Regions from separate parts of the Bradyrhizobium sp. 142 genome, predicted to be linked through region 3. Evidence: riboswitches for the same ligand, from Rfam matches in the RefSeq annotation. Region 3 holds a riboswitch; each other region holds the start of a gene.
What was found. Region 3 has a riboswitch for cobalamin ahead of metE (5-methyltetrahydropteroyltriglutamate--homocysteine S-methyltransferase). Riboswitches for the same ligand answer to the same signal wherever they lie in the genome.

Region 1 (10,697 bases), on a different contig from region 3:
AGCCGCCGCCACCGCAGGTTTCGATGGTGACGAGATCGCCTTGTTGCAACACCAGGTTCGACTTGCCGTCGATTGCGACGCTTGCGCCTTGGCGGATCAGCGAGATGCGGCACGGCTTGCCGGGCTCGCCGCCCTGCATGCCGAACGGCGGAATCACCATGCGCTCGATGCAGGTGGTCAGGTGCATCGACTTCGCCAGAATGCGGTAGGCGCGAACGACGCCGTCGCCGCCGCGATAGGTGCCCGCGCCACCCGAATGCTGGCGGATGGTCTGTTGTTCGACGCGGATCGCGTAGCTCGCCTCGATCACCTCAACCGGCGTGTTCGAGGTGTTGGACAGATGCACCCGCGTCGCCGATATGCCCGGCCGATCGTGGCGCGCGCCTTCGCCGCCGCCGTGAACTTCGTACAGCATGCGCCATGACCCGTTCTGGCGGGGTTCGGCAAAGAACAGCACGCCCGCAGTGGTCGCCCCGCCGGCCGACAAATGCTGCGGAATCGTGTCCTGCATCGCGCGGAAGATCGCATCGACGATGCGCATGGACGTCTCGTGGTTGCCGGCGGCAACCGAGGCGGTCCAGCCCGGCTCCAGGATCGAGCCCGGGCGCGTGATGATGGTCAAAGGCCGCAGTGCGCCCACGTTCTGCTGCATGTCGCGCCCGCTCATGATGCGCGCGGCGTAGGCAGCGGCGGAGCGTGCCATGAACGGCGTCGTGTTGCAGAAATTGGAAACGCGGTCGCAGCTTCCGGACAAGTCGAAGGTCGCCTCGTCGCCGGCAATGGTGATCTTGACGTGAATGCGCGCCGGCGCATTGTCCACGCCGCCGTCGTCGAGATAATCCTCGCCTTCATAGACGCCGTCCGGCAGTGCGCGAAGCGCCTCGCGCATCTCGATCTCCGACAGATCGTGCAAGCGCGCCTGCGTCGCCGTGAACACCGCCTTGCCGTGCGCGCGGCAGAGCTCGACGATGCGCCGCTCGCCAGCCTTGGTCGCCGCGATCTGGGCGAGCAGATCGCCTTCGCAGGCCTCGGGATCCCTGACATTGGCCTTGAGCAGTTGCATGATGGGCGCGCTGACGCCGGCCGCCGTCGCGATCAGCACCGGCGGAATGCGCATCGCCTCCTGGAACGTGTCGATGGCTTTGGCAAAATAGCTGCCGGGCCAGGTGCCGCCGATATCGGGCCAGTGTGCGAGGCTGACCGCGAACGCCACGATCTCGCCGTCGACGAAGACGGGACGCGCGACCTTGACGTCGTTGAGGTGATTGCCGCCGAGCGCGCCGAGATTGTAGATCAGCACATCGCCGTCGTTGAGGGTGTCGGCCGGCACCACCTTCAGCAGCTCGGGAATCGTGTAGGCCATTGCGCCGAGATGAATCGGGATATCGCGGCCCTGCCCGACCAGGCCGCCGCGAGCATCCGTGATCGCCGACGACAGATCGCCGGCCTCCCGCAGCAGCGGCGAGCGCGCCGAGCGCGTCATCACCAGGCTCATCTCCTCGGCCGCGGCGGAGAACCCGTGCCTGATGACTTCGACGACGAAGGGGTCGAGCTTCATGGCGTTCCCCGCGTCAGGAACAGGTTGCCGGTGGCGTCTGGCCTTGCTTGCCAGCCGGGCGGCACCACAACGGTCGACCAAGCGTCTTCGATGATGGCGGGACCACTGACCACATCGGACGCCGCGGCGCGGTCGACGATCGCGGTCGCAATGTCATGGAAGCTTTCGAATGAGCAGATTCGACGACCGGTCGACGCGGCCCGGACCACAGTCGACGGCCGGCTCACAACGGTCGTCGATGGGCGGCGCGCCTGCACCCGCACCGACTCGATGACGCAGCTCTCGTTCGTCGCATAGCCGAAGAGCTCGTGATGCCGCGCCAGAAAATCCGTCTTCAGACGCGTCGCGTCGAGCGGCAGCGTGAATGGCACCGGAATGGCATCGTTCTGCGCCGCGTAGCGCATCAGGGCGGCCAGTTCGACATCGATCTCGGCTTGCGCGACGCCATTGGCGATCAGTGGCGCCGAGGCATCGCCAATCAGCGTCGCAATCCGCTCCGAAACGCGACCGAGATCGATGCCGTCGAGCGCCGCGCGCAACGTCTGCTGCTGGAGAAAGCTGAAATCGGCGGTGAGGCAGCCCAGCGCGGAAAACGCGCTCGACGCGCTTGGCACCACGATCGATTCAATGCCGTAGAGATCGACGAGACCCGCGGCATGCATCGGGCCGCCGCCGCCAAAGGCGAGCAGCGTGCAATCGCGCCCGTCGATGCCGCGCTCGACCGTGACGCGGCGCAGCGCGCGGGCCATCGTTGCGTTAGCGACCTTGATGATGCCGAGCGCCGTTTCGGTGATGCTCAGCCCCAAGGCTTGCGCGATCGGCTCTATGACGCCGACGGCAGCCTTGATGTCGATGCCAATGCGGTCGCCGAGCTTGGTCTCGGGATTGAGATAGCCGAGGACGGCATTGGCGTCGGTGATGGTGGGCTCGGTGCCGCCGCGGCCATAGCAGGCCGGCCCCGGCTCGGAGCCCGCGCTCTCCGGCCCAACCGTCAGGCCGCCGGGCCCGTTGCGCACGATCGATCCGCCGCCCGCCCCGATCGAGTGAACCGCGAGCATCGGCTGACGCAGCGGCTTGTCGCCGAGCATCCGGCCGTCCGTCATCTCGGCCTGGCCATCGACGATGAGGCAGACGTCCGTCGTGGTGCCGCCCATGTCGAAGGTCAGCATGCGCGAGGTGCCGAGCTGGCGCGCGATGCTGACGGAGGCCGACACACCGGCCGCCGGCCCCGACATCGCCATCACCAGTGGCCGCCGCTTCACCGCCGAGATCGGGACCATGGCACCGGCCGAATGAAACACCTGCAAGCCGGCGCCGATCGGCAGCCGCTGCTCCAACTCGCTGAGGTATTCGACCGCGATCGGCATCGCCGCCGCGTTGAACACGGTCGCCGAAGTGCGTTCGTATTCACGCGCCTCGGGATTGACCTCATGCGACAGCGAGACGTGGGCGACGACGTCCTTGAGACGCTCGCCGAGGATCTTTTCGTGCAGCGGGTTGGCATAGGCATGAAGCAGGGCCACCGCGACGCTCTGGACGCCGGTCTGCTTCAGCCACCCGATCAGCCGCTCGATCTCCGCTTCATCCAACCCCTTCAGCACCCGTCCTTCGTGATCGAGACGCTCGGCGAGCCCGAAGCAGAGTTCAGCCGGCACCAGCGGCGGCGATTTCGGCGGGACGTTGAGACGATAGAGATCGCGCCGGCGGTAGCGCGCGATCTCGAGCACATCGGCAAATCCGTCGGTCGCGACCAGTGCCACCTGCGGCAGCCGGCCTTCGACGATGGCGTTGGTCACGCGCGTGGTGCCGTGCACGAAGCGTTTGACCTCGCTCTTGCGCAGACCCACGGCCTCGATGGCCTCGAGCATTGCCTGAACAGGAGCCTGCGGCCGCGACGGCACCTTCGCGATCCGCGTCTCCGCGGAATCGCGCCGGATCGCGATGATGTCGGTAAAGGTGCCACCGATATCGGTGCCGACTTCCCAATGACTGGCGGAATCGCTCATGTGCAGGGATCAGCTACGGATGACGTCCGGACCGGACGCCGGGTGCTTCCCATCCATCGCGACGTCCAAATGCCGAACTGAAACTGCCCATCATGCACCCTGTCATGCCACCGCCTGCGAGCGTGCGACAGAGCTATGGGCTCCGGATAGTGCCAGAGTTTGCCGCAAGCCACTGGACCAGCGCCCAAGGGACGCCGCGCCCGTCGCCACCGGCTGCACGTTTTGGTGCAGAGGTGCTCGCAAAGAGTGCAAGGGAACGCGGACTGTTCCACCTGAAAAAAGTGCTGTGCACCACGGATTCTCCCGCGCCGAACGCGGCGCGCGCTGCACTGCGACCCAATCCCCACCAATCTTCTGTCTAATTTGAAGGCGATCGAACGATCGCCGCGGTGTCTTCGGGCGCCCACGAGCTATGCATGGCGGTCGGCTCAGCCTCTCTTTATTGTACGAACAGTAAGAGTGCTATTGCCGCATCGGCGGGAAGCCGATGCCGACGCAACCTGCGATTCTCGAAAGCAGCGCAGACCGGCATCGAACCGATGGACGGTCACACGAGGATTGACTTGCCTCAACCACCCCCGGCGGGCGCATTTGCGCTCGAAACTCGGGCAACCACAGAGGACCGCAGACGCCGCCAGCCGATGACGACCCCGGTGGCGGAAAACACCAGCCCAAGCATACATAAGCCGACGATCAGGGTGTCGCGGAGACGCGGGCGTGCCTGCAGCACCGGAAAGTCGAGCGTATGCAGCGCGCCGTAGAACCAGCGATAGGCCCGACGCGACGAATCCAGCCTTTGCAGCACGCTCCCGTTGGCCCCGTCGACATCGAACCAGAGGTTGCCGCAGCGAGAGCGATAAATGGGCGCACCCAGGACGATAGACTGTGCGGGATAGTCGTCGTCACCGGCAAGAACCGACGGCATGTCGCATCCAACGGCAAGACGCATCGTCAAACCCTGAACTTCGCGCGCATTCAAAAATCCCGTCCGTCCGCTACGCGCAGCTTCGCCTACCCCAATCAGAGCTTGCTCGCCGAGACTAATCCGCTCGCGTCGATAGAGGTTGCCATTGAAGGCAAACCATTCGACTTCGCGGGCGGCTGACGGTATCGGCTTCCGATCGAGCGATGCGGCTGTCGTCCAGTCGGGCGAAGCATTCGTCACGCCGGCTTCAGCCGCGCTCAACTGCCCGCGCGAGAACAGCCGACCGTGATCCATGGAAAGCCAGCCGCTTAAGATCCAGCTCAGCACGAACACCATCGCCACGAGGCCGATGAAGTGATGCAGGGCATGCCAACCGCGGTATGGCGAGGAGATTCGCCGCTTACGAATCCTGATTCGGGCGATTCCGAGCGCCGTGCCCAATACCGCCGCGATCAGGGCCAGCAGCGACAATGTCCAGACCACGCGATCCCACAGCGCCCAGTTGCTTCGCAGGACCGTGGGATAGATCCAGTGCAGGACGCTACCGACCATATTCCAGCCGCGCTCGCGTCGTGTCGTATCCAGGACGATTTCGCCGGTGTGCGAGGAGACATAGATCTCCGTCCCGGCGGCATCGCCAAGGGCCACACGAAACAGCGGTCGGTGGCGATCAAAACCGTTCGGCACGGTCCATTGATCATAGTCTGCGTGAGCGAGGATGGTTGCGCTTTCGGCATCGAGCCCGCGATTGCGGGCATGATTCTGCGCCAGGGCGAGCGCAAGTTCGGCAGATGTTACCGATGCGTCGGCTCCGTCCGAGGCGCGGACCGCGCGCACAGATGACGCTCCCGAGACGATGTACACCGGTCCATCGCTGCGTTGGATCAGTCGACCGCGCGTGGAATCGGCGATGCCGCTGGCGACCACCGCGTCAGAAACAGTAATCGTGACCCGCTCGCGATCCACCGTCGCAAGAGCGGCAAACCGTTCCGTTTCCGTCAGCGACGGAAACGGAACAAAGTGCATCACGATTCCCGTCGCGAACCACATCGCGAACAGCACGCAGAATGCGATTCCGAGCCAGCGGTGCAGCAGGATGATCGCGCCCATCATGGGTTCAACGCCCTACCATTTGAACGCGGCCGATATCTCGTAGGTGCGCGGCGCGCCCAGGAGGATCTGATCGGGATAGAACGGATCGCCCCAGATCGCGTAGCGCTTGTCGGCGATGTTGCGGACGCGGAAGGTCAGGCGGGCCTGGTCGACCGCAGAGAATACCGCCTTGGGGATATCGACGAAGGCGTAGACATCGGCCACGGTGTAGGCCTTCAGCGTCACGACATTCGCATCGGTGTTGTAGCGGTCGCCGACATGGCGGCCGACGATGCCGAGCTCGACCGGCCACGGTGTGAAGAAGCGGTAGGACGCGCCGGCATTCGCAACGATCCGCGGCACGTTCGGCGGTGTATTGCCCGAGAACGAGCCGCCGGCGAAATTGTAGTCGGCATAGCGGGCATCGACATAGGCGATGTTGCCCCAGAGCCGTAAAGGCTCGATCGGGCGCACCGAGGCGGCGAGCTCGACGCCTTTCGATTCCTGGCGTCCGGCGATGTTGAGCTGCATGCCGCCCGCGGCGGCATAGACGTTCTTGCGCAGGATATCGTAGGCCGAGAACGACCACTCCGCCCGGTTGTCCCAGAACAGGTGCTTGACGCCGGTCTCGTAGGTGCGTGCGGTCGTCAGATTGAGCGGCTGGGTCGGCGCGAGCAGGAAGATGTTATTGGCCGAGATGTCGGCGCCCGTGGCGTACTGGCTGAAGAAGGTCAAGCCGGGAACGGCCTCCCAGGTGTAGCCGATGCGGCCGGTCACTGGGGCCCAGGATTTCGAGAACGGGAAGTTCGCCTTCTCCAGCCCGGCTGGGTCGGTCGAATTGCGATCGAGCCCGATATGCTCCACGCGCAGGCCGCCGACAAGGGCGAAGCTTCGCGTGAGCTTCAGCCGGTCCTCGAACGAGAGCGCCTCGTTGTCGATGCGCGCGGTCTGTTGCTGCGTCGTGAGCAGGCCGTAGTAGCCGCGGGCGGGATCGACCAGCGAAACGGAGTCGCCGGGGAAATTTGCGGCTCCCGGCCGAACAAAATCCAGATAGCTTGACGAAAGCGTCGTCACCAGGCGGTTGTCGAAGCCTGCGATGTTCGCATCCCAGGTCAGGTCGGTGATGTTGCCAACCAGGCGCTGGCTGTGCGCGACATAGAACCGTTCACGATCGACCGTGTTCGTACCAGAGTTGAATGCCTCGATCTCATTGTTAAACCAAGTTCGCTCGGCGCCGTAGCCATAGGCTTGGCTTTTCAACGTCAGGTCAGGCGCCAGCTTCAGCTCAAAACCACCGCGCAGCCACACCTCTTGCGCCACGTTTCGATTGTCGAGGACATTGTAGTTGGTGTTGAACGTGCGGTCGTCGATTGTGACAGCGCCGAGATTCGTTCCGTTATAGTTCGAGACATAGTTGCCCGAGACGATACCGGTCGTGGCGTGCGAGCCGCTGAAGGCGATCGGCACCAGCGGAACGCCCCAATAGGCCTTCGAGCGATCCTCGCGGTACTCGATCGCGCCCCAGATCTTGAGACTGTCGGAGATGCGGTAGTTGAGCTGCCCCGAGACATCGAGCGTCTTGATATTGGTGTCGTCGACAAAACCGTTGAGCGAGGATCGGCTGAGGTCGAAGCGGTAGTCAAGGCCCTGGACGTTGGTGCTGCCGCCAGAGCCGAAATGCGCCCGGAAGGAAGCCAGGGAATCCCAGGAAACGTCAGCCTCGTTGCGGATCGGTCCGGTGTGCGGCTGCTTGGTGACGAGGTTGATCGCGCCGCCAGCGGCGCCCTCGCCCGAGATCAACGAGGCCGGCCCTTTCACAAATTCCACGGCTTCCAGATTAGCCGTGTCGGCGATTCGCGAGGTCATGTTCTGCGGGCCGATCTTGATGCCGTTGTAGAGCGTGTTGATCTGGCTGTTGGTGAAGCCGCGCATCGAGAAGGCCGAAGGCTCGGCCGGATTGTCGCCGGAGGTGACGCCGACCGCGCCCTGCGCGACGTCAGACACAGTGCGATAGCCCTGCTCGCGCATGGTTTCGGCCGAGATCACCTCGACGGTTGCCGGGATCTCACGCACGGTCAGGCCGAGGCGCGAGGCGCTCTCGGCGACCGCATTGGTGTTGAGCGGCGTCTGCGCCGTGGCAGCCGGCACGACCGGCGTCGGCGCGGCCGGTGCTGCAGCCGGCCTGCTCGCCGCCGCGCGACGCGCCCCCTGTCCCGCGCGTCGGGCTGGCTTGGCCGGCCTGCGGGACTGTTCAGGCGCGGTGACCTCGACGGGCGGCAGCGGGTCGCGGACCTGCTGCGCCAACGCAGCGGGGATATTAGCGGCAACAAACGACGTAAGGGCAGCAGACGCGAGCAAAAAATGACGCGGTCGCACACTACGGACGGAAAACATGGTTTTAGACCTCGGTATGACGTCAGTGGCACGTCACAGCGAACGAGGTCTCACCCTTGGCTTGTCAGCCTTCGATGAAGCCGAATGTCTGTACTCCCCGACCGACATCTTCGCGTGTGACCACGGCTGACGGCAGGTCTCCTGGCTCGCGGGTCATCACCTCAGCGTCGCCTTCCCGGGACCGAGATACCCAGTGGCTCGTGACGCAAGATTCGCCGCTTACAGTTGCGGGGGCAGCCGCGGCATTGGGGACAACGTCCCCGCACCGCATTCCCTTTTCATCCCCGGATGGGGAAACCGTCACGGCCATCTAGGATTACGACCCAGATGGAGTCAATGTGCCTGTTGCGGCGTTGTTGCCACAGCGACCAACTTTTCTTGGATATTTTCGCATGGAGGGCGAGACCTTCCTCTGGCTAGTACGTCATGCGGCCGTCGACGGCGTCGCGGGGACGATCCATGCCGCCGACGCGCCGGCCGGCCTCGGCGATCGCGCGCAGCTGGAGCGGCTGCGGCGGTATCTGCCGCAGGACGCGAATTGTTACGCGAGCCCGTCACGGCGCACGGTCGAGACGGCGCGCGCGCTCGGGCTCGAACCGGAGTTGGTGGACGAATTGAACGAACAGGATTTTGGCGACTGGACCGGTCGGCGGCACGACGATCTTGCCGCGACGGGCGGCGAGGCCTATGCGCAATTCTGGAGCGATCCGGCGCGCGCTCGGCCACCGGGCGGCGAGAGCTTCGAGGATCAGGTCGCGCGCGTTCGACTGGGCCTGTCGCGAGTCGGAGCGGGATCCGCAACGCTGGTCGTGCATTCCGGCACGATCCGGGCCGCCCTGTGCATCGCGCTCGACCTGACGCCGGAAGCGGCCCTGCGTTTCGTGATCGATCCACTGTCTCTCACGCGTATCGACCGGCTCGCGACCGGCTGGCGCGTCGTCTCCGTCAATCAGCGCACGGCTTGAGCCGGATCAGGCCGGACGATCCGGCACATTGGCCTGCGCAAACGTCGCCATGCCGTTGTGAAGACTGCAGGCAAGCCGCACCAGCGGCAGCGCGATCGCGGCGCCCGACCCTTCCCCGAGCCTGAGATCGAGGCTGATCAACGGCTGGACGTTCAGGGCGCGAAGCACCAGCCGATGCCCCTGCTCCGCCGATTGGTGCGACGCCAGCAGGAACGGCTGGCACGTCGGGTTGAGGCGCACCGCCGCCAGGGCCGCGACCGAGACAATGAATCCGTCGATCAGGATCGGGATGCGGGCTTGCGCGGCCGCGATGATCGCGCCGCAGATCGCCGCGATTTCGAGACCACCGACGGCACACAGGATCTTTTCGGCCGATGCACCGGCAATCCCATGACGCGCGATCGCGGCATCGATCACGCGCGCCTTGTGCGTGCGGCCGGCGGCATCGACGCCGGTGCCGCTGCCGGCGATCTCCTCGGCGCTCACGCCGAGCAGGCCTGCGGCAATTGCCGCTGACGTCGTGGTGTTGCCGATGCCCATCTCGCCGAAAATCAGAAGATCGGGCCGGCTGGCTTCGGCGCGCGCGACTGCGCGTTGTCCGGCTTCGAAGGCGAATGCCAGCTCTGCCGGCTCGAGGGCCGCTTCCGCGCTGAAGTCGCGGGTGCCGTTGCGCGGCTTGTCGGTGACAGCGCCCGCCATACCCTCCTGGGCCAGCGTGCCGGCGTCGATCACTTCCAGGCCGGAACCCAATTCACGTGCCAGCACCGAGATCGCAGCACCGCCCGAGGCGAAATTCGCCATCATCGCAATCGTCACCTCTTGCGGATAGGCCGAGACGCCCTGCGCGACGATGCCGTGATCACCGGCGAAGATGATGATCGGCACTCGCGCAGCACGCGGATGCTCGGTCGCTTGCAGGCCGGCGAGCTCGATCGCGAGCTGCTCGAGCCGGCCGAGCGCGCCGGTTGGCTTTGTTAGTTGCGCCTGCCGCGCGATCGCCGCCGCGCGATGGACGGCGGAGATATCGGGGCATTTTTGATGGACCCATTCGGGGAGCATGCTGCCTCGCTTGCCTTACGGCCTGCGCTTGAGAATGTAACTGTCCATGATCCAGCCATGTTGCTCGCGCGCTTGCTGCCGTGCAGCCACGATGTGTGGGCTGATCTCCGCAAGCGCGCCGGATATGACGATTTGATCGGGCATGCCGAGATACGCGCCCCACCAGATGTGCAGGCCTTCCGGATCGAGTGACTGGAATGCCGTGCCGCCGTCGAGCATCACCACCACGGTATCGACGCCTTGCGGCCAGCCGGCTTCGCGCAAGCGGCGTCCAGTCGTGACCAGAAAGGGTTCACCGATATCGTTGAGCGGCAGCGCGTGCGCTGCGCACAGCGCCTGGATCGACGTGATGCCGGGCACGACCTCGATCTTCGGCAAGGGATCAAGACGGCGCGCAATGCGCAGCGAGGAATCGTAAAGCGACGGATCGCCCCAGATCAACAGCGCGACGCTGCCCTCGCCTTTGAGATGGCTTGCGATCGTCTGTGACCAGACCGCGGCTACCGCGTCGTGCCAGTCGTCCACGCCCTTGCGATAGTCGGCTTCGGCCGCGTCGCGCACGGGAAGATCGAACTCGGCAATGCGCGTCGTGTCGCTGGTGAGCACGTCGGCGCAGATCGTCCGCCGCAAGTCGGCGAGATCGGATTTCGCATTCCCCTTGCGCGGGATCAGGACGAGATCGGCCGCATTGATCGCAC
Region 2 (10,697 bases), on a different contig from region 3:
CATGGCGTCATGCGCAGCGCATGTCCGGATCCGGCGAATTGACGGAGCGTCGAGTGCAGCATCTGCCCGAACGCGACCCCAACCATTACGCCTTGCGGATAATGCCCGGGCTGTAACGCAGCCATCACGGGGGCAGGCTCGGTCTCACCGCGCAAGGCCACGGGCAATGCTACACCGGCCGCGATGTGGGCGGCCATGCGCCCCCGCCCGGCTTTGGCACCACCGGAGACGATGAACCAGTTTGCGAGCGCAAGCGCCGTGCTCACTGCCGCTCCGCGTGCGACCGATCGGCCGAGCGTCGCGCCATCGGCCCGCACCAGCAGCCGGCCGCCACGATCGCGTTCGATGCGAACGTCGGCGGAATCGCCGGCCAGCACGCGCGACTTCCCGTCGTCTATGGCGAAGCCGAATTTGGTGGGCAGCGCGAGTGCGCTGTCGGCGAGCGCTTCTTCAAGCTCTGCGGCGAGCGACTGCGTCTCATCACTGGGGCTCCAGAACGGCGTCACCAGGATGTTGCGCCGGGCTTCGGTGTCGGCGTCGTGGTCGAGCACCCCCAGCGACGCGAGTCCCTCGAGCACTAGCCGATGCCCCTGTTCGTCGACGCCCCTAATCTGGAGGTTCGCGCGACTCGTCACGTCAACGAGGCCGTTGCCGACGCGTTCAGCAAGGTCAGCAAGTCCGGCAACCTGTGCTGCTTCAAGACGCCCACCGAAAGGACGCACCCGGACCACGAGCCCATCGCCCGATTGCATCGGCCGCAGCGCACCGGGACACCAGCCCTTGACCGAAAACGCGCTCATGACGCCTCCCGCAACGAAGCCGCGATCGAATTACGGCGCGTTCGCCAGAGTGAAGCCTCGTGCAAGCGCGTGAAGCAGGTCTGCATCGCGGCCAGAGCCGCCGGATTTTCCTGCGCCATAAAGGCGCGGACGCCGTCGTCGCCGAGCGTGGCATCGTAGTAGAGATCGAACAGATGCGGCGGCACGGCTCCGGCCAGATGCGCGAACGCGGCCATATGCACGAGCGTCGCCGTGATCTCGGCAGCGCCGCGAAAACCGTGGCGCATCATGCCGGCGATCCAGGCCGGATTGGCGGCGCGCGCGCGAACCACGCGCGAGATTTCTTCGGTCAGGGTGCGCGCATGCAGCTCGTCGGGACGAGTCGCATCGAGATGATAGAGCGACGGCGTAGCCGCGCCGAGCCTCGCGGCGGCGGCCGCAACACCTGCTTCGTGAGCAGCATAGTCGGCGGCGAGCAGAAGATCCGTTTCCGGCAAGTCCTGAACGTGGACGAAAGCGTCGGCAGATGCGAGCCGCGATTCGATGCCGGCGCGATCCGGCTTGATCGCGCCGTCGGCGGAGAACGCCCAGGACGATGCCGACAGCCAGGCTTCGCCCGCCGCCTCGCGGCTATCAGACGTGAAAACGTCCGGGATCGACGACAGACCGACGCCATATTGTCCGGGGCGCGGCGCGAACACGCGGGATGCGCGATGGCGATAAGGATTTTCGTCGCCCTCGTCCTCGCGCGCCGAGAGCGCCTCGGCGGCGGCTTCAAACAATTGCGCCAGTTCTGCAAAAACATCGCGGAACAGGCCCGACACACGCAGCGTGACGTCGATGCGGGGGCGGCCGAGCTCAGCCGGCGCGATGATGTCGTAGCCGGTCACGCGGCCGGACGCATGATCCCAGCGCGGCGCGACGCCGGCCAGATGCAGCGCCATCGCAAACTCTTCGCCCGCCGTGCGCATCGTTGCCGAGCCCCAGAGGTCAACTACGAGTCCTTTCGGCCAGTCGCCATGATCCTGCAAGTGACGGCGGAGCAGCTCTTCCGCGAGCTTGATGCCTTGCGCATGCGCCGACGGCGTCGGCACCGCGCGCGGATCGACCGCAAAGAGATTGCGCCCGGTCGGCAGCACCTCCTGGCGCCCGCGATAGGGTGAGCCCGACGGTCCCGGCGCAACACGCCTGCCCGCGAGTGCCGCACTCAGCGCGTCCCGCTCGGCATCGCCGCAGGCGCCGCGGCCGAATACGTGCAAACCGTCGCCGAACTGACTTTCCTTGAGATCGCAGACGAAACGATCGATCCGTGGGATGGCTTCCGCCGGTGCGGCCGACGCATCGAGGCCGAGATCGTCTTCCAATCCGGCCACACGAGCTTCGTCGCGAATCGCAGCGATCAGTCGCTGGCGGCGGGCGGGATCCAGACCATCGGCGGTCGAATATTCGTCGAGGAGTTGTTCGAGCCGGCGCAGACCATCCGGCACAGCGGACGCGGCAAGCGGCGGCGGCAGATGGCCGATCGTCACCGCGCCCGTGCGCCGCTTGGCCTGTGCGGCCTCGCCGGGATCGTTGACGATGAAGGGATAGATGATTGGCAGATCGCCGATCAGGGCTTCCGGCCAGCAGCTTGATGACAGCGCCACGGATTTTCCGGGCAGCCATTCCAGCGTGCCGTGCGCGCCCATGTGCACGGCGGCGTCGATGCCCTGCGCGCGGAGCCAGAGATAGAAGGCGACATAGGCGTGGCGCGGCGTGCGCGCTAGATCGTGATAGTCGGCACCGCGGGTAGTCGCGTCACCGCGCTCGGGCTGGACTGCGATGATCGACTTGCCGCAAATGATCGCGGCGAAGTGGAACGCGTCATCGCGGCAGCTCGGATCATCTTCCGGTGCGCCCCAGGCACGCGCGAGATCATCCTGCAAATCCTGTGGGAGACGCGAGAGAGCCGCGCGATAGTCGGCGACGTTCCAGGTCAATAGCCGGTTCAGCAGGGTCTCGCCGAGCGCTTGTATCGGCACGAGGTCGTAGCCGGCGCCAGCCAGGTCCGACAGCAATGCCTCGACCGAGGCGAGCGCATCCAGACCAACCGCATGCGCGATCTGGTGCGGGCGTCCCGGATAGTTCGAGAGCACGATCGCCAGCCGCTTGTCGCTTGTCCGCTTCTCCGCAAGCCGCTGCCAGGCCGCGACGCGCGCGGCGACGGCCTTCACCCGCTCTTCATCCGCGCGATGCGCAAGGTGCGAGAATTGCAGATCGGGATCGCGCATCGCGGCCGACTTGAAGCTCACCACGCCCGTGAACAGGCGACCATCGACCTCGGGCAGCACCACATGCATCGCAAGATCGCCGGGCGACAGGCCGCGTAGCGATCCCTCCCAGTCCTCGCGCCGCGCCGTCGAGAGTGCGACCTGAAACACCGGGCATGGAACGGCATCGAACGGCGTCGTGCCGTCATTCCCCATTGCCGAGAAGGCCGTCGCATTGACGATCGCGGCGGCGGGATCTTGTGCGAGATGAGTTCGCAACCAATCCGCGACGCCCGCAGCCTTCAGCGAGGTGACGAACACGCCGTAGGCGTCAAAGCCCTCGCCGCGCAGCGCCGCGATCAAGGCATCGATCGGACCTGTATCCGCCGCGGTGAGATACGAGCGATAGAAGGTCACCACCGCGCGTGGCTTGCCCTCGCTGGCCATCGGCGCCGCAATGACACCGCGCGCTGGATCATAAAAACCCATATCGGGAACGGTGATCTCGCCGACGACCGGCCCGGCATAGAGGCCGGACGCCAGCCCAAGCTGCGCGATCGCAGCTTGGGCTGCGACCGGGCCGCCGGTGTCGCAGAGCACTTTCAGCCGGCGCAGCGTCGAGACCGGCAGGGTCGAGTAGGCGTCTAACCGCGCGTCGTCGCGGCCGTCGGCCGGCAGTACGGCCAGCACGATGTTGCGCTCCTTCGCCAGCTGATGCAGGGCCGCGAGCCCATAGGACCAGTAGGACAAGCCGCCGATCAAGCGCACCAGAATGCCGCGCGCCTGCGAGAGCGTGCGCTCGATATAGGTGTCGACCGACAGCGGATGGCGCAGCTCCGCAAGGTTCGCCAGCCGCAGCGACGGCAGGCTGTCACGGCCGCGCCGCCAGCCGGACGCGAACGCAGCAAGATCAGAGTCCGAAAACGAGAGCACCACGAGATCGGCCGGGTTCTGGCCGATGTCCCTTGGCGTCGCGGTCTCCTCGAGACCGCGGCTCTCGCGGAAGACGACGTGCATCAGATGCCAGATCCTGAAAAACCAAATCCCGCCTTGATCGCGGCCTCGTCGATATCGCCATGCTCGCCGATCACGACGAGTTTTGACTGCCGCGCGCCCGCTCCCCAGGGCTTGTCGAACTGGTGCCGCACCCGCTCGCCGACCGCCTGGAGCAGCAAGCGCATCGGCTTGCCCGCCACTGCGATATAGCCCTTGGCGCGCAGCACATTCTGCTCTCGTGCGAGACGCTGGACCGACGCGACCAGCGCGTCGATATCCGTGACCTCCGGAAGATCGATCACCACGGAGGCAAAATCGTCGTGCTCGTGCTCTTCCTCTCCGTCATGATGGGAGGGACGCGCCGCGAGATCATTCTCCGCAGCAGCGCCGAGACCGAGGATGAGGCGCGCGTCGATGGCGCCGTCGGTGACCGCCAGCATCGGCACGCTGCGCGACATCTCGGCCGTGATGGCAGCCCTGGCCGCTTCTAGTCCCGCCGCGCCGGCCAGGTCGGCCTTGGTCAGCAGCACGATGTCGGCGCAGGCGATCTGATCCTCGAACACTTCCGACAGCGGCGTCTCGTGATCGAGATTCGCGTCCGCCGCGCGCTGCGCTTCGACCGCGTACGGGTTCGGCGCGAAACGGCCGGCGGCGACAGCCTCGGCATCGGCGAGCGCGATCACGCCGTCGACGGTGATGCGCGAGCGGATCTGTGGCCAATCGAACGCCTTGAGCAGCGGCTTGGGCAGCGCCAGGCCCGAGGTCTCGATCAGGATGTGGTCGGGCCGCACCGGCCGCGCCAGCAACCGCTCCATGGTCGGAATGAAATCATCGGCGACGGTGCAGCAGATGCAACCGTTGGCAAGTTCGATGATGTTCTCTTCCGGGCAGCTGGCATCGGCGCAGGATTTCAAAATGTCGCCATCGACGCCGACACTGCCGAACTCGTTGACGAGCACCGCGAGCTTCTTGCCGTTGGCATTGGCAAGCAGATGCTGGATCAGCGTCGTCTTGCCGGAGCCGAGAAAACCCGTGACGACGGTGACCGGGACTTTTGCAAGCGAATTCATTCGGCGGGCTCCGGCAGGGCGGCGATGGGAGGAATGCGGGCAAGCGATTGCTTGCGGAAGATTTCGGGCCGGCTGCGCCAGGGCACGATGCCATCGGGCGCGCTGGCATAGGCCGCGGCGCCCGCAATCACGTCGCACGCATGGGCTTCCGACAGCCGGCCGTAGACATAGGACCAGCGGCCCGGCGCGCTGAGCGCGACCGAGCAACCCTGGCTACAGGCCGACAGGCATTCGACGGGAACAACGATAACGCCATCGGGCACGCCGGCATCGAGAATCGCGCCGTGCAGGCGCTTGCCCGGCGCGACCTCGCCCTCGCCAAGCGTCTGGCCGGCACGGCAGGTGATACAGACGTGAAGTGTGACGGTCATCGCCTCTTCCAGGATAAACAGCGGGAGGCGATGAGGCGCGCGAACCATTCTTGCGAAGGCCCGCTTCCCCGTCGCGGAACACCCCGTCCGCCGGTCCAAAACTTCCGCGCTGGCAGGTCTCCCGGCTTGCGGAGCAGGGCTTTCGCCCTTCGATCCCCGCCTTCCCGATCCCCGCGGGGGTCAGTGGCTTTGGGCATCTCTCCGGTCACGGTCGCGGGGGCGGCTGCATTTTGGACCCAAATCTTGCTGATTCGGACCCTATCGCATTCCCTCTTCGCCTGTCGTAGGACAGGAACCAACACCGGCCCACCATTTGCCCACGGCCGCCACTTGTCAAGCCGAAGGACCCTGTCCGATGACGCCTGAACCGGATACCCGAACGGTCGAGGAAACCGACGCCCGCCACGCCGCGAAAATGGCCAAGAAGAAGATCGCCCGCGACAAGATCATGGCGACCAAGAGCGGCGAAAAGGGCCTCATCATCGTCCACACCGGCGCCGGCAAGGGCAAGTCGTCCTCCGCCTTTGGCATGATCGTGCGCTGCGTCGCCCACGGCTTTCCTTGCGCGGTCGTGCAATTCATCAAGGGCGCATGGGACACTGGCGAGCGGCGCCTGCTCACCGGCCATTTCGGCGATCTCTGCCAGTTCCATGCGATGGGCGAAGGCTTCACCTGGGAGACGCAGGACCGCGCGCGCGACATCGCCGCTGCGCGTGCCGGCTGGGAGAAGGCCAGGGAGCTTATTCTCGATTCCAGCTTGCGCATGGTCGTGCTCGACGAGATCAACATCGCGCTGCGCTACGACTATCTCGACATCGCTGAGGTCGTCGAGTTCCTGACAAAGCACAAGCCGCCGATGACGCATGTCGTCCTCACCGGCCGCAACGCCAAGGACGAATTGATCGAGATCGCCGACCTCGTCACCGAGATGACGCTGGTCAAGCATCCGTTCCGCTCCGGCATCAAGGCGCAAGCCGGCGTCGAGTTCTGAGACCTCGCGATGGCGCGCGCATTGATGATCCAGGGGGCCGGCTCGGACGTGGGCAAGTCGCTCATCGTCGCCGGCCTTGCACGTGCCTTCACACGCCGCGGCCTGCGCGTGCTCCCGTTCAAGCCGCAGAACATGTCGAACAATGCCGCCGTCACCGTTGACGGCGGCGAGATCGGCCGCGCCCAGGCACTCCAGGCGCTCGCCGCCGGCACCGAACCGCACACCGACATGAACCCGGTGCTGCTCAAGCCCGAGACCGATGTCGGCGCGCAGGTGATCGTGCAGGGAAAACGCGTCGCAACCGTGCGGGCGCGTGAGTATGCGGCGATGAAGCCACAGCTGATGGGCGCGGTGCTGGAGAGCTTTGAGCGGCTGAAGGCACGCGCCGATCTCGTGCTGGTCGAAGGCGCCGGCAGCGCGGCCGAGGTCAATCTGCGCAAGGCCGATATCGCCAATATGGGATTTGCGCGCAAGGCCGATGTGCCGGTCGTGCTGGTCGGCGACATCGATCGCGGCGGCGTCATCGCACAACTCGTCGGCATCAAGACGGTGATCGATCCGGATGATGCCGCGATGATCCGGGGTTTCGTCATCAACAAGTTCCGCGGTGATCCCACGCTGTTCGACGACGGCTACAGGTTGATCGAAGAAAAGACTGCTTGGCGCGGTTTCGGCGTGCTGCCCTGGTTTGCCCGCGCCGGCGAGCTTCCGGCCGAAGATGCGCTGGGCCTAAGCGATGCGCGAAAGCCGGGTCAATGCAAGATCGCCTGTCTTGCGTTGTCGCGCATCGCCAACTTCGACGATCTGGATCCACTCAAGCTCGAGCCTGGCGTCGATCTCATGATGGTGCGTCCGGGCGAAGCAATCCCCGGCGATGTGCATCTCGTCATCATCCCCGGCTCCAAATCGACGCGCGGCGATCTCGCTTTCCTGCGCGCGCAAGGCTGGGACATCGATCTCGTGGCCCATCACCGCAGAGGCGGCCATGTGCTCGGCCTCTGCGGCGGCTATCAGATGCTCGGACGCAGCGTCGCCGACCCCGACGGGATTGAAGGACCGGCCGGCGAAACGCCGGGTCTTGGACTTTTGGATGTGACGACAGAGATGAGCGCGCAGAAGACGCTGACGCGTGTCTCGGCCGTGCACGCGGCCACGGATCTACCGATCCAGGCCTACGAAATCCACATCGGCCAGACCGATGGGCCCGATCGCGCCCGCCACTTCGCGCGGCTCGACGGCGCGCCGGAAGGCGCGATCTCTGCCGATGGACGCGTGCAGGGCAGCTATCTGCACGGCCTCTTCACTTCGGACGATTTTCGCAAGGCATATCTCGCAAGGCTCGACATTCCCGCCGGCGACGAGCCGTATCACGCCAGGATCGAAAGCGCGCTCGATGCGCTCGCCGATCACATCGAAACCCATCTCGATGTTGAAGGCTTGCTCGCGTTAGCGCGCTAAGCGTTCAGCGCGAAAGAACCTCGGCGAGACGTGCCCATTCGACTTCGCTGCCCGGCAGCCCTAGGCGCAGCCATGTCGGTTGCTGCGCGAAGACGCGGGACCAGATCCGACCACGCGCAAGTTTTTCCTGCGCGGCGGGCGCGTCGGCCGTCTCGTAGAGACGAAACAGGGGCGTGCCGCCAGCGAGCCGCCAGCCCTGCGATTGCGCCATGGCGTCGAGTCTCAGACTATCGCGCGCGAGGCGCGCTGAGGTTGCTCTGGCCCAATCGTCATCGCGCAACGCTCGGCGACCAATCGCAATCGCCGCTCCCGATATTGGCCAGGGGCCAGACATCGCCGCGAGTCTCGCAATGTCGGCCGCATTGCCAAGCGCAAAGCCGAGCCGCAGGCCGGCGAGTCCGTAGAATTTTCCAAAGGAGCGCAGGATCAACAGCTCTGCCCGCTCCGCTTCCGAAGCCAGCGACAAATGCGGAACGGCGTCGGCAAAGCTCTCGTCAATCACGAGGCGGCCGACGCACGGCAGCAGCGCCAGCAGATCCTTCGGTGGATGGCACCGGCCATCGGGATTGTTGGGATTGACGACAATGGCGAGGTCCGCGCCCGCAAGCGCGTCGAGCTCGCTGACCTGTTCGACCTCCCAGCCCGCGACGGACAGGACCGCAGCATACTCGTTATAGGTCGGCGCGAGAATGCGCGCCCGGCCGTGCGGCGCAAGCTGCGGCAATAATTGTATAGCGGCCTGCGCGCCGCTCATCGCAATGATCGGCGCGCTCGTGCCATACGCGTGCTGCGCGGCCTGATGCAGAGTTTCGATCTCGGACCGCGACGGCAACGCATTCCAATGATGCGCGTCGATCTCGCCCACCGGATAAGGCAGCCGGTTGATCCCGGTCGAGAGGTCGATCCAGTCCTCCGCGCGGCCGCCAAACCGCAGCCGGGCCTGATCGAGATTTCCGCCGTGCTCACGCATGTCCTGTTCTTTCACGCGAACGCCAGGATCGCAAGAACGCCGGCGAGCAGCAGCATGGCGCGGCGGTAGACTGCCAGGGCATCAGTGATGTCGGCGGCGAGCGGATCGCGCGCGCCTTCGTTCAGCCAGGGCTCGTTGGTAGTGCTGTCGTGATAAATGCGGGGGCCGCTCAGTCGCACGCCAAGCGCGCCGGCCATCGCCGCTTCCGGCCAGCCGGCGTTGGGCGAGCGATGGCGGCGCGCATCGCGCGTCATGCACGACAGCGCCTCCGCTCGCCGCGGCGCCAGCAGCACGAAGAGAAATCCGGTCAGCCGCGCCGGAACGAAATTGGCGACATCGTCGATCCGCGCAGCCGCCCAGCCGAAGGTCTCGTGCCGTTCGGTGCGATGGCCGATCATGGAATCCAGCGTGTTGATCGCCTTGTAGCCGAGAATCCCGGGCAGGCCGAACAGGGCGCCCCAGAACACCGGCGCCACGATGCCGTCGGAGGCGTTTTCCGCGAGGCTCTCGATCGCCGCGCGCGCGATGCCGGCATCATCGAGCGCAGCAGGATCGCGGCCGACAATGCGCGCAACCGCCTCGCGCGCGCCGGCGATGTCGCCGGCCTGCAAGGGTTTCGCGACGGCGGCGACATGGTCATGGAGCGAGCGCAACGCGACCAACGGCCAGGCCAGCACGCCGACCAGCGCGATCTGCATCCAGCCAAACGACAGCGCGGATTGAAGCGTCCAGCCAAGCGCAACCGCCAGCGCGATCGCGACGAGCGCGCCAGCGACACCCGCCGCGCGGCGCAGCGCCGGCGGATCGGAAGGCCGATTCCAGGCAGCGTCGACGGCGGCGATCAGCCGGCCGAGCCAGGTCACGGGATGGCCGATCCGCGCGAACAGCCACGACGGCCAGCCCACCAGGGCATCCACCGCCATCGCCACCACCATCGCACCCGCAAAGCCCACGTACGTCCCCCCGTCTCGCTCCGTCCCTGTTGCGCAAAGCCCCGGCCCAGCGCAAGCCCCTGTACGCCTGATTTCGGCTTTGTCTTTGCGCGCATTTGGTGATTAGTGCTGGCCGACAGGAGACCTTCATGGCCGTCATCTTGATCACAGGCGGAGCGCGATCAGGCAAGAGCAAGCGTGCCGAAGCGCGCGCCCGCGCCTTTCCCGGACGACCCGTCTATGTCGCGACGGCCGAGGCGCTCGATGCGGAGATGGAAGAGCGCATCGCAACGCATCGCGCGCGGCGCGGAACCGATTGGATCGAGCGCGAGGTGCCGCTCAATCTCGCGCAGGCGCTGGTCGCGACCGATGGCGGCGGCGCAAGGCTCGTCGACTGCCTGACGCTGTGGCTTTCCAACCTGCTCCACGCGGAGCGCGACTGGGAGCGCGAAGTCACAGAGCTTGCCGGCGCCCTACCCCGCTTCAAGAGCCCCGTCGTCTTCGTCACCAACGAGGTTGGTCTCGGCATCGTGCCCGACAACGCGCTGGCGCGCAGCTTCCGCGACGCTGCCGGGATCATGAACCAGATCATCGCTGATGTCGCCGACGAGGTCGAGTTCGTCGTCGCGGGCCTGCCGATGAGACTGAAATGATGCCCCACGCCGAATTTCTGAAAGACGTCATCGCAGATCTCAGGATCGCGGTGTCGTTCGTCACGATCCTGCCGGTGGGTTCATCGAAGCCCGCCGGTGACGGTGCCGTCACGCGCGCGACCTGGGCGCTGCCGGTCGCCGGGCTGCTGGTTGGCCTTTTGGGCGCTGCGGTCTATGCGGTGGCGACCAAGTTGGGATTGACGCCGGGTCCATCCGCCCTGCTCGCAC
Region 3 (10,697 bases):
AGCTGCCGATCGGAAACTCGCTGCCGCGCCAACACAATCAGCTGCTTGATTTCCGCCGCTGCGGGAATGCGCGGTGAATGAATGTCATAGACGCCGGGCCCGATCTCATTGGGATATTTGTAGCTCTTGAAGGCCTCGAGCAATTCCATCTTAGAACGCGACGTCTCGATTGAAATGACGTCAGCATCCATTGCTGCGATCGCATCGATGATTTCGTTGAACTCGGAATAACACATGTGGGTATGGATCTGAGTTCCGTCGGCGACAGCGGAGGAGCAAACGCGGAAGCTGTCCACTGCCCAATCGAGATAGTTCCTCCACTGCGATTTGCGTAGCGGCAATCCCTCCCGCAACGCAGCCTCGTCGATCTGGATCATGGTCGCTCCAGCCGCCTCAAGATCGATGACCTCATCTCGGATCGCAAGAGCGATCTGACGGCATGTCTCGCTCCGCGAGATGTCGTCGCGGACAAACGACCAGTTCAGGATCGTCACCGGTCCGGTCAGCATAGCCTTGACGGGTTTCTTGGTCAGAGACTGCGCATAGCGCCACCATTCAACGGTCATCGGCTTCGGCCGGGAAACATCTCCGAACAGGATAGGCGGACGAACGTACCGCGACCCATAAGACTGAACCCAACCGTGCTTGGTGAAAGCGAATCCCAACAGCTGCTCGGCAAAGTATTGAACCATGTCATTGCGCTCGAACTCACCATGTACGAGCACGTCCAGGCCGATATCTTCCTGCCACTGCACGGTACGGGCTGTCTCCGCTTTCAGAAGCTGCTCGTACTGCGCGTCATTCAGCGCTCCCCGCGCATGAGCCGCACGCGCATTTCGGACGTCGACCGTTTGCGGGAAGGATCCGATGGTTGTCGTTGGAAACATCGGCAATGCGAACGCGACGCGCTGGACGTCGGCACGCTGGGTGAACGCACTGCGACGGCGACGCATGCTATCGTCGATTGCGGCCATTCGTCCGGCGACATTCGCATTGTGAATCTCGGGCGATGTTTCGCGGGTCACGGCTTCGTCCTCCGAAAGCGCAAGTTCATCGGCCACCTCGGCAGCATGGCCGGCCAGCGCTTTGCCCAATATCGAGAGTTCCTTGATCTTCTGAACTGAGAACGCCAGCCACGTCTTCAGATTGGGATCGAGATCGGTCTCTAGCTCAATGTCGATCGGAACATGAAGCAGCGAGCAGGAAGGAGCAATCTGAACACGGTCCCTGCCCAGCTTTTTGACCATAGGGGCAAGTTGGTCGACCAGCGCCGCAAGATTGGAGCGCCAGACGTTGCGACCATCAACGACGCCTAGCGAGACCACGAGATCTCTGCGGGCTTTGGCGACAATTGCGTCCAACTGGTCGGGTGCCCGAACCAGATCGACATGAAGCCCGGCAACGGGCAAGGCCAAGGCTGTTTCAAGATTGTCGCCGATAGCGCCGAAATAAGTGGCCAGCATGATTTTAAGGGCCGGCACAACCTTTGCGAAATGAGCATAGGCCCGGCGGACAGCCGCCCGCGATGCTTCGTCGACGTCCATCACTAGGCATGGCTCGTCGAGCTGAACCCATTCAGCACCGCGCGAGGCTAGTTCGCGGAGAACATCGACATAGACTGGGAGGAGCCTATCAAGCAGCGACAGCGGATTGAATGCGGGATTTGCGCTTTTGCCGAGCTTCAGGAAAGTGACTGGGCCAACTAGGACGGGGCGCGTTTGGTAGCCGAGGCTTTTTGCCTCCTCATATTCCTCGATCGGCTTTCGAGAGGAATACTTAAAGATCTGATCCTGGTGAAATTCCGGCACCATGTAGTGGTAGTTGGTATCGAACCACTTCGTCATTTCCTGTGCGGCTACGCCAGGCCCATGCTGAGCGTGACCACCGTCCTGAGCGCCACGCGCCATGGTGAAGTAGGTCTTGAGCGACACAGGACCTTCGGTCCAGCCGTAGACGTCGGGAATGGCGCCGACCATTACGCTGGTATCGAGCACATGGTCGTAAAACGAGAAGTCATTCGAAGGAATGACGGTCGCACCGCGGGATTTCTGCCGTGCCCAATTAGCGGCACGAAGTCCACTCCCCGCCTCGAGGAGCTCGGCTTCGCTGGAGTTTCCCGCCCAGTAGCTCTCAAGCGCGAATTTGAGTTCGCGTCGTGGGCCGATGCGTGACATCCCCAGTGTGGCAACGGGAAGCGAAAGAATAGACATAGCTCAGACCCCATAATTGGGGCAAAGGCCATGGCGGACGCATGCAGCGAATATCGCGTGAGCGACAGCTGCTTGGCGCACACCGGGACACCCCGCCCGTGGACGATATATTGTCGAGGCAGGTCTCCTGGCTCGCGGGTCGTCGCTGCTATCCGGCCTTCCCGAAGCCGCATGGCTTCAGTGACTTCGTTGGACAGCGGCTCGCCGCTTACAGTTGCGGGGGCAGCGCCGGCATTGCACCGGCTTCCCTCTTAGCTCCGGATCAAACGAAATCCGGAGACCACGACGGCTGGCATTATGCGCACGAGGATCGATCCGTCAACCTACTGAGTGTCGCTGCGATATTGCCCAAGCGATTGCGAACTGTACTAGGTAGGCTACAACAAACTTACTCCCGGCCTCGTGAAAACGCGTGGATCTGTGGAGGCTCCGCTTGTGAATGCGTCCGCTCAACACCCTGTTCGCGTAGTCGGATGAGCTAGCGCGAGCAGAACGAACGCGCCCGGGCGCTTTCGACATCTGCGTGATCGCGACAAAGCCTGGTCTTTTCCGTCAGCAGCTTCTCGAACTCGCCCGTGAGGAAGTTGCGATCATCCTCGGCCGGCATCCGTTTGATCACAGCGCGATGAGGCTCCTTAGGAATTGCAAAGGCCGGATTACTCCAGGATCGAACGGATGATCAGGTCGGACTGCCTGTGTTCGGCTGACCCCGCGACGAGCCGCGAGCTCGATCGCGTCCGTGGCGTTGGTCAAGATGATCTCCTGGCCAGGCACTCACCTGCTGAGCGACTTTGGCGCGCGCCTTCGTTGTGTCCGTCGCCGCTTGGCGGGTGGTGCAGCCTGGACGTTGGCCTGCGCGACATCGCAGGAACAGTTCCGGACCTCAGGATGCACGCTGACTTGCGAAACTGGAGTAAGCGGCGAAAGCGCGGGCGGCGGGATCGTGCTATAACCCTAGACTCCATGCACTCGTGCACGGTGACCACGGCCAAGCGGATGCCGAGCTTCTCGCACGTCTTCAGGATCTCCGGACCGATCTCGTCGCGCGAGAAGACCTCTCTTCGGCTTCGGCCGTGACGTAGCTTTAGATATCCTGCAAATCGATCTTGCGATATTCGACGCCCGTCCACCTCGCCTCGGCTCGTCAGCCAGCGACGATAAGCCTCAACGCGGCGACTGGAGCATCGAGGCGGCCTTGTCCTTATTCGAGACAAATTTGACCGTGTCCTCTGACAGAGCCCTTCGAGGGCTTCTCGGAGTCGATCAGCGCCTTAAGGTCATAACGATGTTGATCGACCTCGATGCGCCCCATGCGGTCGGCGGCCTCCTCAAGCTCGACATCTACTACTTCGTTCGCGAAATCGAGCGGTGAAGCCGTCTGGACGCGGCTGCTTATGCTGTCTTAGACGGGACACAGGTGTCAGGCACCGGACAGACGACCGCGCATTGCGGCGTGTCGGAATGGCCCTCGCACTCCGTACACTTTTTGGCATCGATAACGTAAATGTCACGCTTGAGGCTGATCGCCGCGTTGGGACACTCGAACTCGCATGCCCCACAAACGGTGCATTGCGAAGCGACGATCTTGTAAGCCATGCCTTCCGACTCCTTGGCGAGCGATGCCATTGGCGATCCCTTTCAAATGCCGTGCCAAACACAGACGCGCTCAATGATGGGCAATTTGCCCAATTGTGCTGTCCCGGGTCTGAGACCATGTTGCATCTGCGACAGCAACGGGCCACTTCAATTTCAAGCTATGCGAGCCCTCGGGCCCTACTCCGAGAGCCAGTCGACCGCTGCGAGCTTCCGTCGGTTTTGTCTGGCATGGCAGCGCGGGGCCAAGCGACGCTCGACGATTCCGAAACTGGCGGCGCGACTAAAAGCCGCGAGCCGACGCACGTCTACGCCGGATCTCGGCAAACCTCCGGTCACACGCCCTGACTGGAGGTTTTGTGCAAGCCTCGCTCACGGCTGCAACGTTAACTCCGCGGATTGACTCGCTGGAGGCTTGCCAAAACGGGTTTGTGCTACAATAACCTTCGGCGTCGCTTCGGAGGGAAATGAAGTTCCGCCGGGAGGAGCGATACTGGCTTTGCAAAGTGACCGATTTAATTGCAGTCAGCCGCATGCCTGGTGCCGAGTAGGCATGGCGGCGCGGGCGAGCGCTGGTACGCTTTGCCTGGCTGTGCTCAGCCACTCCTCATGCAACTATTTTGGACGAAGTGGAACAGGGCTGAAAGATGACTGTGCAAATTGCTTCAGCGGCATGGCCTTTCCGAACAGATGGCCCTGCGCAAGGTCGAAGCCGAGTTCGGTCACAGCGATCAGGTCGGCGTGGCTCTCCACACCTGCGGCAACGGTGCGCACACTGTACTCTTTAGCTACTTTCCGGCGCAAAAATGAAGTGCGCGGTTGCTGTGGGAGAATCGCTCAGGGCCTGGAAACCTGCAAGGCCGGACGGATTTGAAATTGACAGGGGCGACTGCGATCTGATTCATTCTTGTGAATGATTCGAGATCGATCCCTTCGAGCGCGCGAGAAGCTTGTCGGCAAGCTGCCGGTCACCGGCGAATTGCTGCGTGGCTCGCTGCTGGAACGCACTGTCCGACATACCAAAGACTGCCCGAAATGCGCGCGTGGCGAAGGGCACCGGGTGTTTGTTCTGACGGTCACCTATGCTGGTGGACGCACGCGGCAACTCAGCGTGCGTCGCGAGCGCGTCGCCGAGGTTCGCCGCTGGCTGGACAACTATCAGAAGCTGAAGCAATCGATCGAGACCATTTGCGAACTCAATCATGATTTGCTGCGTCCGGAGCCGCGTCGAATGCGCTCGGGAGGACGGCGTGATTAAGATGCGGCGGGCACAGCTCAGCTTTGGCGATGGGTTGATCACTGAAGAAGTGAGCGATCTTCGCGAAGGTTGGATGGAGCACGCCGACCGGGTGCTGGCGGATGAACAGATCGTAGCTGCAGTGTACGAAGCGCTGGCGAGACGGCATCCCAAGAGCCGCAGTCGTGGTCGGCTGGGCGCGCCGGCCGAGATGGTGTTGCGCTTGTTGATCCTCAAGCACATCCGCAACTGGAGCTATGGCGTGCTGGAGCGCGAGGTGCGCGCCAATCTGGTGTACCGCGACTTCACCCGCGTCGGCGCCGGCAAGACGCCCGATGCAAAGACGATGGGACGTTGGGGCGTGGCGGTGGGGCCCGAGGTGGTCAAGCAGATTCACCAAAGGCTGGTGAAGCTGGCTCAGGCCAATGGGTTGGCGGCCGGGCGCCGAATGCGCGTGGACACCACCGTGGTGGAGACCAACGTCCACTATCCGACCGATTCGAGCTTGTTGGGCGATGGCGTGCGAGTTCTGATCCGCACCATGAAAAGGATTGGCAAGATCGCCGGAGAGACTGGCGCCAAGCTGTGCGACCGCAGTCGCAGCGTGAAGCTGCGGGTCCTGGACATCGCCCGGGCGGCGCGCTCCAGAGCTAAGCAGAGCCGGGAGAAGCTCAATCGATCCTATGGCAAGCTGCTCAATGCGACCAGTCGAGTGGTGGGACAGGCGAAGCGGTTCTCCAAAGAGGTCGCCAGAGGAACGAAGCGTGCGAGGAACGTCCTGCAGCAGCTGGTGCTCGACGGCCTACGCCAGGAGCTCGACGCGATGGTGCCGCTGGTCAAGCAAGTGATGAAGCAGACGAGAGCGCGTATCTTCCGTGGCGACACACACGCCGAAGGCAAGATCCTCAGCCTGTTCGAGCCATCGACGGAGATCATTCGCAAAGGCAAGGCCGGCAAGCCGAACGAGTTCGGCAAGATGGTGAAGTTGCAAGAGGCCGAGGACCAGATCGTGATCGACTACGAGGTCTATGATCGGCGTCCGAGCGATTCGGATTTGCTGATTGCCGCCATCGAGACGCACCGAGCAATGCTGGGGCGTCCGCCGCACTTGGTGGCAGCGGACGCCGCATTCTACTCCGCCAAGAACGAGGCAGCGGCGAAAGCCCAGGGCGTCAAGCGCGTCTGCATTCCCAACCGTTCGACCAAGAGCCCCGAGCGCAAACGAGAGCAGAGGAAGCGCTGGTTCCGCAACGGACAAAAATGGCGGACCGGGTGCGAGGGACGCATCAGCGTGGTCAAGCGGCGACACGGGCTCGATCGCTGCCGCTACAAAGGCGATGCCGGAATGAAGCGTTGGGTCGGGCTGGGCGTCATCGCCGACAACGTCGTCAACATCGGTCGCACAATGGAAAAACAATCCGTCCAGTAACCACCTCAACCTAAGCAAACTCAGGCCCGCCGCTCACCCCGGCGGGTTTTGTTTTGCGGCAACCCATTGACCTCAATCCTGGAAACGTCAATTTTGCGCTGAGAAGTAGCTAGATCGACGATATGGCGGCACACCGTTCGCTTCAGGGGCCCATTTCCGCAACCGGCGACGTACTGCCGGTCCACTTTTAATTTCATGAACGGGAATTTTTCGATCCCCATCAGCTGCGGCCAATTGGCGCCGACATTGTCGATTACAAGGCCAATGTTGTGAAAGCGAACCTCACGCGCGACCTCGATCAGGAGATCTAGGTTCTGGATCGCTTCCTCGCTCTCGATTTCAATCGTCAAGCCGCCGAAAGCGGGGTGCGACGGCATGCGCTGACAGAGATCGCGTACCGCCTGCGGGTCAATCAGGAATGCTGCCGGGAGATTGATGGAGAGATCGATCGAAGTTTGCTGCTCCAGAAGATACTGCCAATCCTTGATCGCGCGGTCGATCACGAACTGCGACAACTCCCTAAAATGCGGATCGTGAGCCTCCGGGATGAAATAGGCTGGTGGAACAACGCCCCAGGTCGGGTGCCGCATTCGCACAAGCGCCTCGGCGCCGCGGCGGCTGAGGGTACACGCGTCAAAGTTCGGCTCATACCAGAGCTCAAGCCAGCCAGCGTGTAAGGCTTCTCCGACATGGACTGCGGGACGGGGCGCCGGCTCTCTGGGCAAGAGCATGGCGACCCGATCGCGCAGCGTCTCGGCTGCAAACGGCGTCCTCAGCGGCGGCAGCATATCAAGTCCATATTCGCCCCCGACCTGCTGCACTGCCGTCATGACGATCGACTCGCGGGCGCCGAACGCCAGCACTCTGCCTGCAAATTCTTCGCGTACGAGTATCTCGAGCAATCGTCCAGGCTCGATGCGATCCGAGCCAATGCCGAGCAGGATCAGATCAGGGAATTCCGTGCAGAGTACGTGCGGCAGCTCGTCAGCAGTCCCGCATTCGCTGATAACAAACCCCATATCCTCCAGCACATCCCGTAGAAACGCGCGCAGATGCCGCTTGCCGACGGCCACGCACGCTCGCGGCCGCACCTTACGCTGGCCGAAGATTACAGGTTTCCCTCCGACCAGTTCGGCCTGCCCATGCTCCATCGCAACCACTCCCGTTCCGTGACGGTCCCTTAACCGAGGAGCGAAGGTCCAAACAAGCAGTGCTTGCCATTATCTTTCGATTCTTCGAGGTAAGCTTAAGATAGTGCATTAGCGTGCAAAATCTTTCGCGATGTTGTTCAGACGATTTTGTCGGGCGCACGCGTATGATACCTGCCCCGCTTCGCGCAATTTTGTACGAGTGACGCACGCGAGTTTGGGAATCTCACCTTCAGACGCGCCGAGCTGATGCGCCCTATGGCACGGCGATTATCATGCTGCAAGATCTACTGAATCGAGTCGCTCGTGAGTGACGATCGGCAATCACTCTTACGAAATCTTTGATCGGCATGGCCGGCCTGCCCACGCGCGAATGTGCAGTCTCGTGGATTTCCTTTCAATCGAAGGAAGTCCATCATGAATTCGCAGTAGGTCAAGCCGCAGTCGATTCTGAGAACGGCAACAGCTTGCACTTACCGCACCTCTGTTGCTTATTGCGAGTGCGGACGTCCTATTCCCTACCGAGCTTGATAGTTGCTCTCAGTTGCATTTTCTGTATCCTTCTGAACATGGATTTCCTCAAGAGGGACTAGAGGGACAAATATGACGGGTGTTCGTGTTGGCGCTGAAGCGCAACGCCTGCCCCACGGGGGCACGGCTTTGCGCAAAGGCGTGCCAGGAGATGAGAACGCGATCGCAGAAGCCGTCGAAAAGCTACTTTCTGAATTAGGTGGCCCCGGACCAGAGTTCAGTCTTGAAGGCGCGACGCAGGCGGCTTTGCGCCTGATTCAGGATCCCGAAGAGGGCTTCATTTTTGTCATCGAGGAACAAGCCACGGGGCAGATTGTAGGGGTCGCTGCCATCTCGGCCGTACAGGCCGTGAGAGCAGCCGGAGCGTACGGTGTGCTTCAGGAGCTATGGGTTTCTCGCGACTTCCGAAGCTCTGACCACGGTCGGCATCTGCTCGAGGCGGTACATTCGGAGGCGAAGCGCCGAGGCTGGCAGATGATTGAGGTTGCGTTGCCCCCGGATGGCTATCCGGCCTTAGAACGGGTACGCCGTTTCTACGAGGAGAGGGGATATCGGGTTGGAGGATTGCGCGCGCGCAAGAGGCTATGACAGTACTGCGATCTCTGCTCCACACAGTTAAAAGTGCTCCTGGGCCTATCAGTAAAGACTTTCAAAGCAGCAAATCCTGCTGCTTGTTGGTTCTCAAAACGAACGCTCCAACGCGTGCGTCGCGGCCGAGGATGATCGAGAACCTCGACGCTGATGCGGTGCTTATTCCCACTGCGAGCGGGTTACCTCTTCGACCTTCTTGGCGGGTATCAGCCATCAAATCGTTCTTCATGGTGCGAAGCGATACGATGGTCTTCTCAAGGCTCGTGGACCGCGAGCCGAAACCGGCCCGGCTAAAAGGCGCGGAGCCAGGTCGGCGGCGGCCCGTTGGGGGCGAAGCCCGACCCAGCCTTACAAACGATAGCCGAGTCGCTCTTTCGTGCTTCCCACACAATGCGACGTACTGACGCCGTTTCGGATCACCGCACACAAATGCGATCCATTCGTCGCCAAGTACAATGCCTCGGCAACTGGCAAGCCAATCATCTACCGGGCTCCTTCCTGCATCTTGATTCGGTGGACCGTCGCGTGAAAGGATTCGGTACCACCTTGTCACTCCTGCTGGCTAACGTTCAAGGAAGGTGAGCGAGATCAGCCATCAACACTGATCCGGTAGAGGATTCCGTAATGAGCAATGTGCCGTTTGCCGCCTCCAATACGAGGTTCGTGCAGGTCGCCCCAGCGCAGGACTTGATGCGGGCGATCGTTTCGCCGTTCGGCACCATGACGAAGACGTGGCCGAGGGAGGCGTGAGCGACAAAGAGCCGCCCTTTTTGATCCATCGTCAACCCGTCAGGACCGCTGGTCCCGAAGAACAAGCTGAACCGTCCCACCTTCGCAACCCCGCCGTCACGCATCAGCGGCACGCGCCAAATGCTGTTGTCGCGCGTCATTGCAACGAACAACACGGCCTCGTCGGGACTGAGCACCAGCCCGTTCGGGCTTGGCCCGTTCGAAATCAGGCAATCGAGCCGGCCGTCAGGACGCAGTCGGAACACCCGGCCGGTCGGATCGTGCAATCCAGTTTGCCCCTGATCGGTGAAATAGATGTCGCCGTTGGTCGCGATATGCAGGTCGTTGCAGCCTCTGAAGGACTCGGAATTGCGGTGCCCCAGAAGCGGGCTGATAGTATCCCGCTGCGGATCGAGCTCCATGAGGCCGTTCATGTAGTCGGCCACCAGCACGCGGCCATCAGGTGCGATCTTCAGACCATTCGGCCAGCCGTCATATTCGATTATCAGAGACCAGATGCCGTCGCGCGAAATCCGGAAAATGCGGCCGAAGGGGATATCGACGACGTAGAGATTCCCGGACTTGTCGAACGACGGCCCCTCGATGAAACAATCCACCGGATGGCCCCCGCGGTTGGCATCCGGCCCATTTCGAGGAAACACCAGGGCGACGAAATTCCGCCGGCATCGACGAGAACACGCGGGTCTCAACCAGCTGAGGCGGCTTGTCGAGATACATCATGACGCGCCTCCCAGCGTGCGGCGCGGCTGGCCCTCATATTTGTAGCCAAACTGCTTGGGCATCGGTCCCTTGTTACGATCCTTGCGCCTGGTCTGTTCCCAGGCGTGGGCCAGGATTCCGACCGCGCGCGACAGGCAGAAGACGCCGCGCGCCAGCGGAGGCGCGAAGCCGAGCTCGCCATAAATGACCGCGGTCGCGCCATCAATGTTCATTGGGATGAGTTTGCCCTTGCGCTGCTGCATCACGCGCTCGATCGCGCGGGCGGCCTTGGCATAGTCGCCGCTGACACTGCCCTCAGCACCTGCGCCATCCACCAGCGCCAATAGCGGTGCCGCGCGCGGGTCGACCGGATGAAACCGGTGGCCGAAGCCGGGCAGATATTTGCCGCGCCTTGCGGTGAAATGGTCGATTGCGGCGGCCGCGGCCTCGCCGATCTCTAGGCCATCGCGCCTCCGCAGCACATCTTCGTAGAGTTCGACCGCCTGCTC

Region 1: linked by a shared signal. The riboswitch ahead of IVA82_RS18565 (TonB-dependent receptor) and the one ahead of metE (5-methyltetrahydropteroyltriglutamate--homocysteine S-methyltransferase) in region 3 are both predicted to bind cobalamin.
Region 2: linked by a shared signal. The riboswitch ahead of IVA82_RS18650 (DUF1636 domain-containing protein) and the one ahead of metE (5-methyltetrahydropteroyltriglutamate--homocysteine S-methyltransferase) in region 3 are both predicted to bind cobalamin.

What each region holds. Positions count from the first base shown of each region.
Region 1 covers NZ_JADPKQ010000200.1:67,285-77,981, forward strand. Annotated here, with positions in the region: gene IVA82_RS18550 (hydantoinase B/oxoprolinase family protein) at 1-1,558, opposite strand, end outside; gene IVA82_RS18555 (hydantoinase/oxoprolinase family protein) at 1,555-3,564, opposite strand; gene IVA82_RS18560 (PepSY domain-containing protein) at 4,133-5,602, opposite strand; gene IVA82_RS18565 (TonB-dependent receptor) at 5,615-7,975, opposite strand; cobalamin riboswitch at 8,089-8,292, opposite strand; gene IVA82_RS18570 (histidine phosphatase family protein) at 8,368-8,940, shown strand; gene cobT (nicotinate-nucleotide--dimethylbenzimidazole phosphoribosyltransferase) at 8,947-9,999, opposite strand; gene cobF (precorrin-6A synthase (deacetylating)) at 10,015-10,697, opposite strand, start outside.
Region 2 covers NZ_JADPKQ010000200.1:86,616-97,312, forward strand. Annotated here, with positions in the region: gene cobG (precorrin-3B synthase) at 1-800, opposite strand, end outside; gene cobN (cobaltochelatase subunit CobN) at 797-4,045, opposite strand; gene cobW (cobalamin biosynthesis protein CobW) at 4,045-5,094, opposite strand; gene IVA82_RS18650 (DUF1636 domain-containing protein) at 5,091-5,465, opposite strand; cobalamin riboswitch at 5,559-5,780, opposite strand; gene cobO (cob(I)yrinic acid a,c-diamide adenosyltransferase) at 5,821-6,456, shown strand; gene IVA82_RS18660 (cobyric acid synthase) at 6,466-7,914, shown strand; gene cobD (threonine-phosphate decarboxylase CobD) at 7,919-8,884, opposite strand; gene cbiB (adenosylcobinamide-phosphate synthase CbiB) at 8,896-9,837, opposite strand; gene cobU (bifunctional adenosylcobinamide kinase/adenosylcobinamide-phosphate guanylyltransferase) at 9,966-10,469, shown strand; gene cobS (adenosylcobinamide-GDP ribazoletransferase) at 10,466-10,697, shown strand, end outside.
Region 3 covers NZ_JADPKQ010000495.1:11,550-22,246, reverse strand. Annotated here, with positions in the region: gene metE (5-methyltetrahydropteroyltriglutamate--homocysteine S-methyltransferase) at 1-2,210, opposite strand, end outside; cobalamin riboswitch at 2,310-2,510, opposite strand; gene IVA82_RS44730 (hypothetical protein) at 3,427-3,582, shown strand; gene IVA82_RS44725 (4Fe-4S binding protein) at 3,603-3,806, opposite strand; partial or broken gene IVA82_RS44720 (diguanylate phosphodiesterase) at 4,419-4,592, opposite strand; gene IVA82_RS44715 (hypothetical protein) at 4,705-5,007, opposite strand; gene IVA82_RS44710 (ISNCY family transposase) at 5,063-6,469, shown strand; gene IVA82_RS44705 (EAL domain-containing response regulator) at 6,490-7,620, opposite strand; gene IVA82_RS44700 (GNAT family N-acetyltransferase) at 8,221-8,736, shown strand; partial or broken gene IVA82_RS44695 (SMP-30/gluconolactonase/LRE family protein) at 9,309-10,209, opposite strand; gene IVA82_RS44690 (citryl-CoA lyase) at 10,206-10,697, opposite strand, start outside.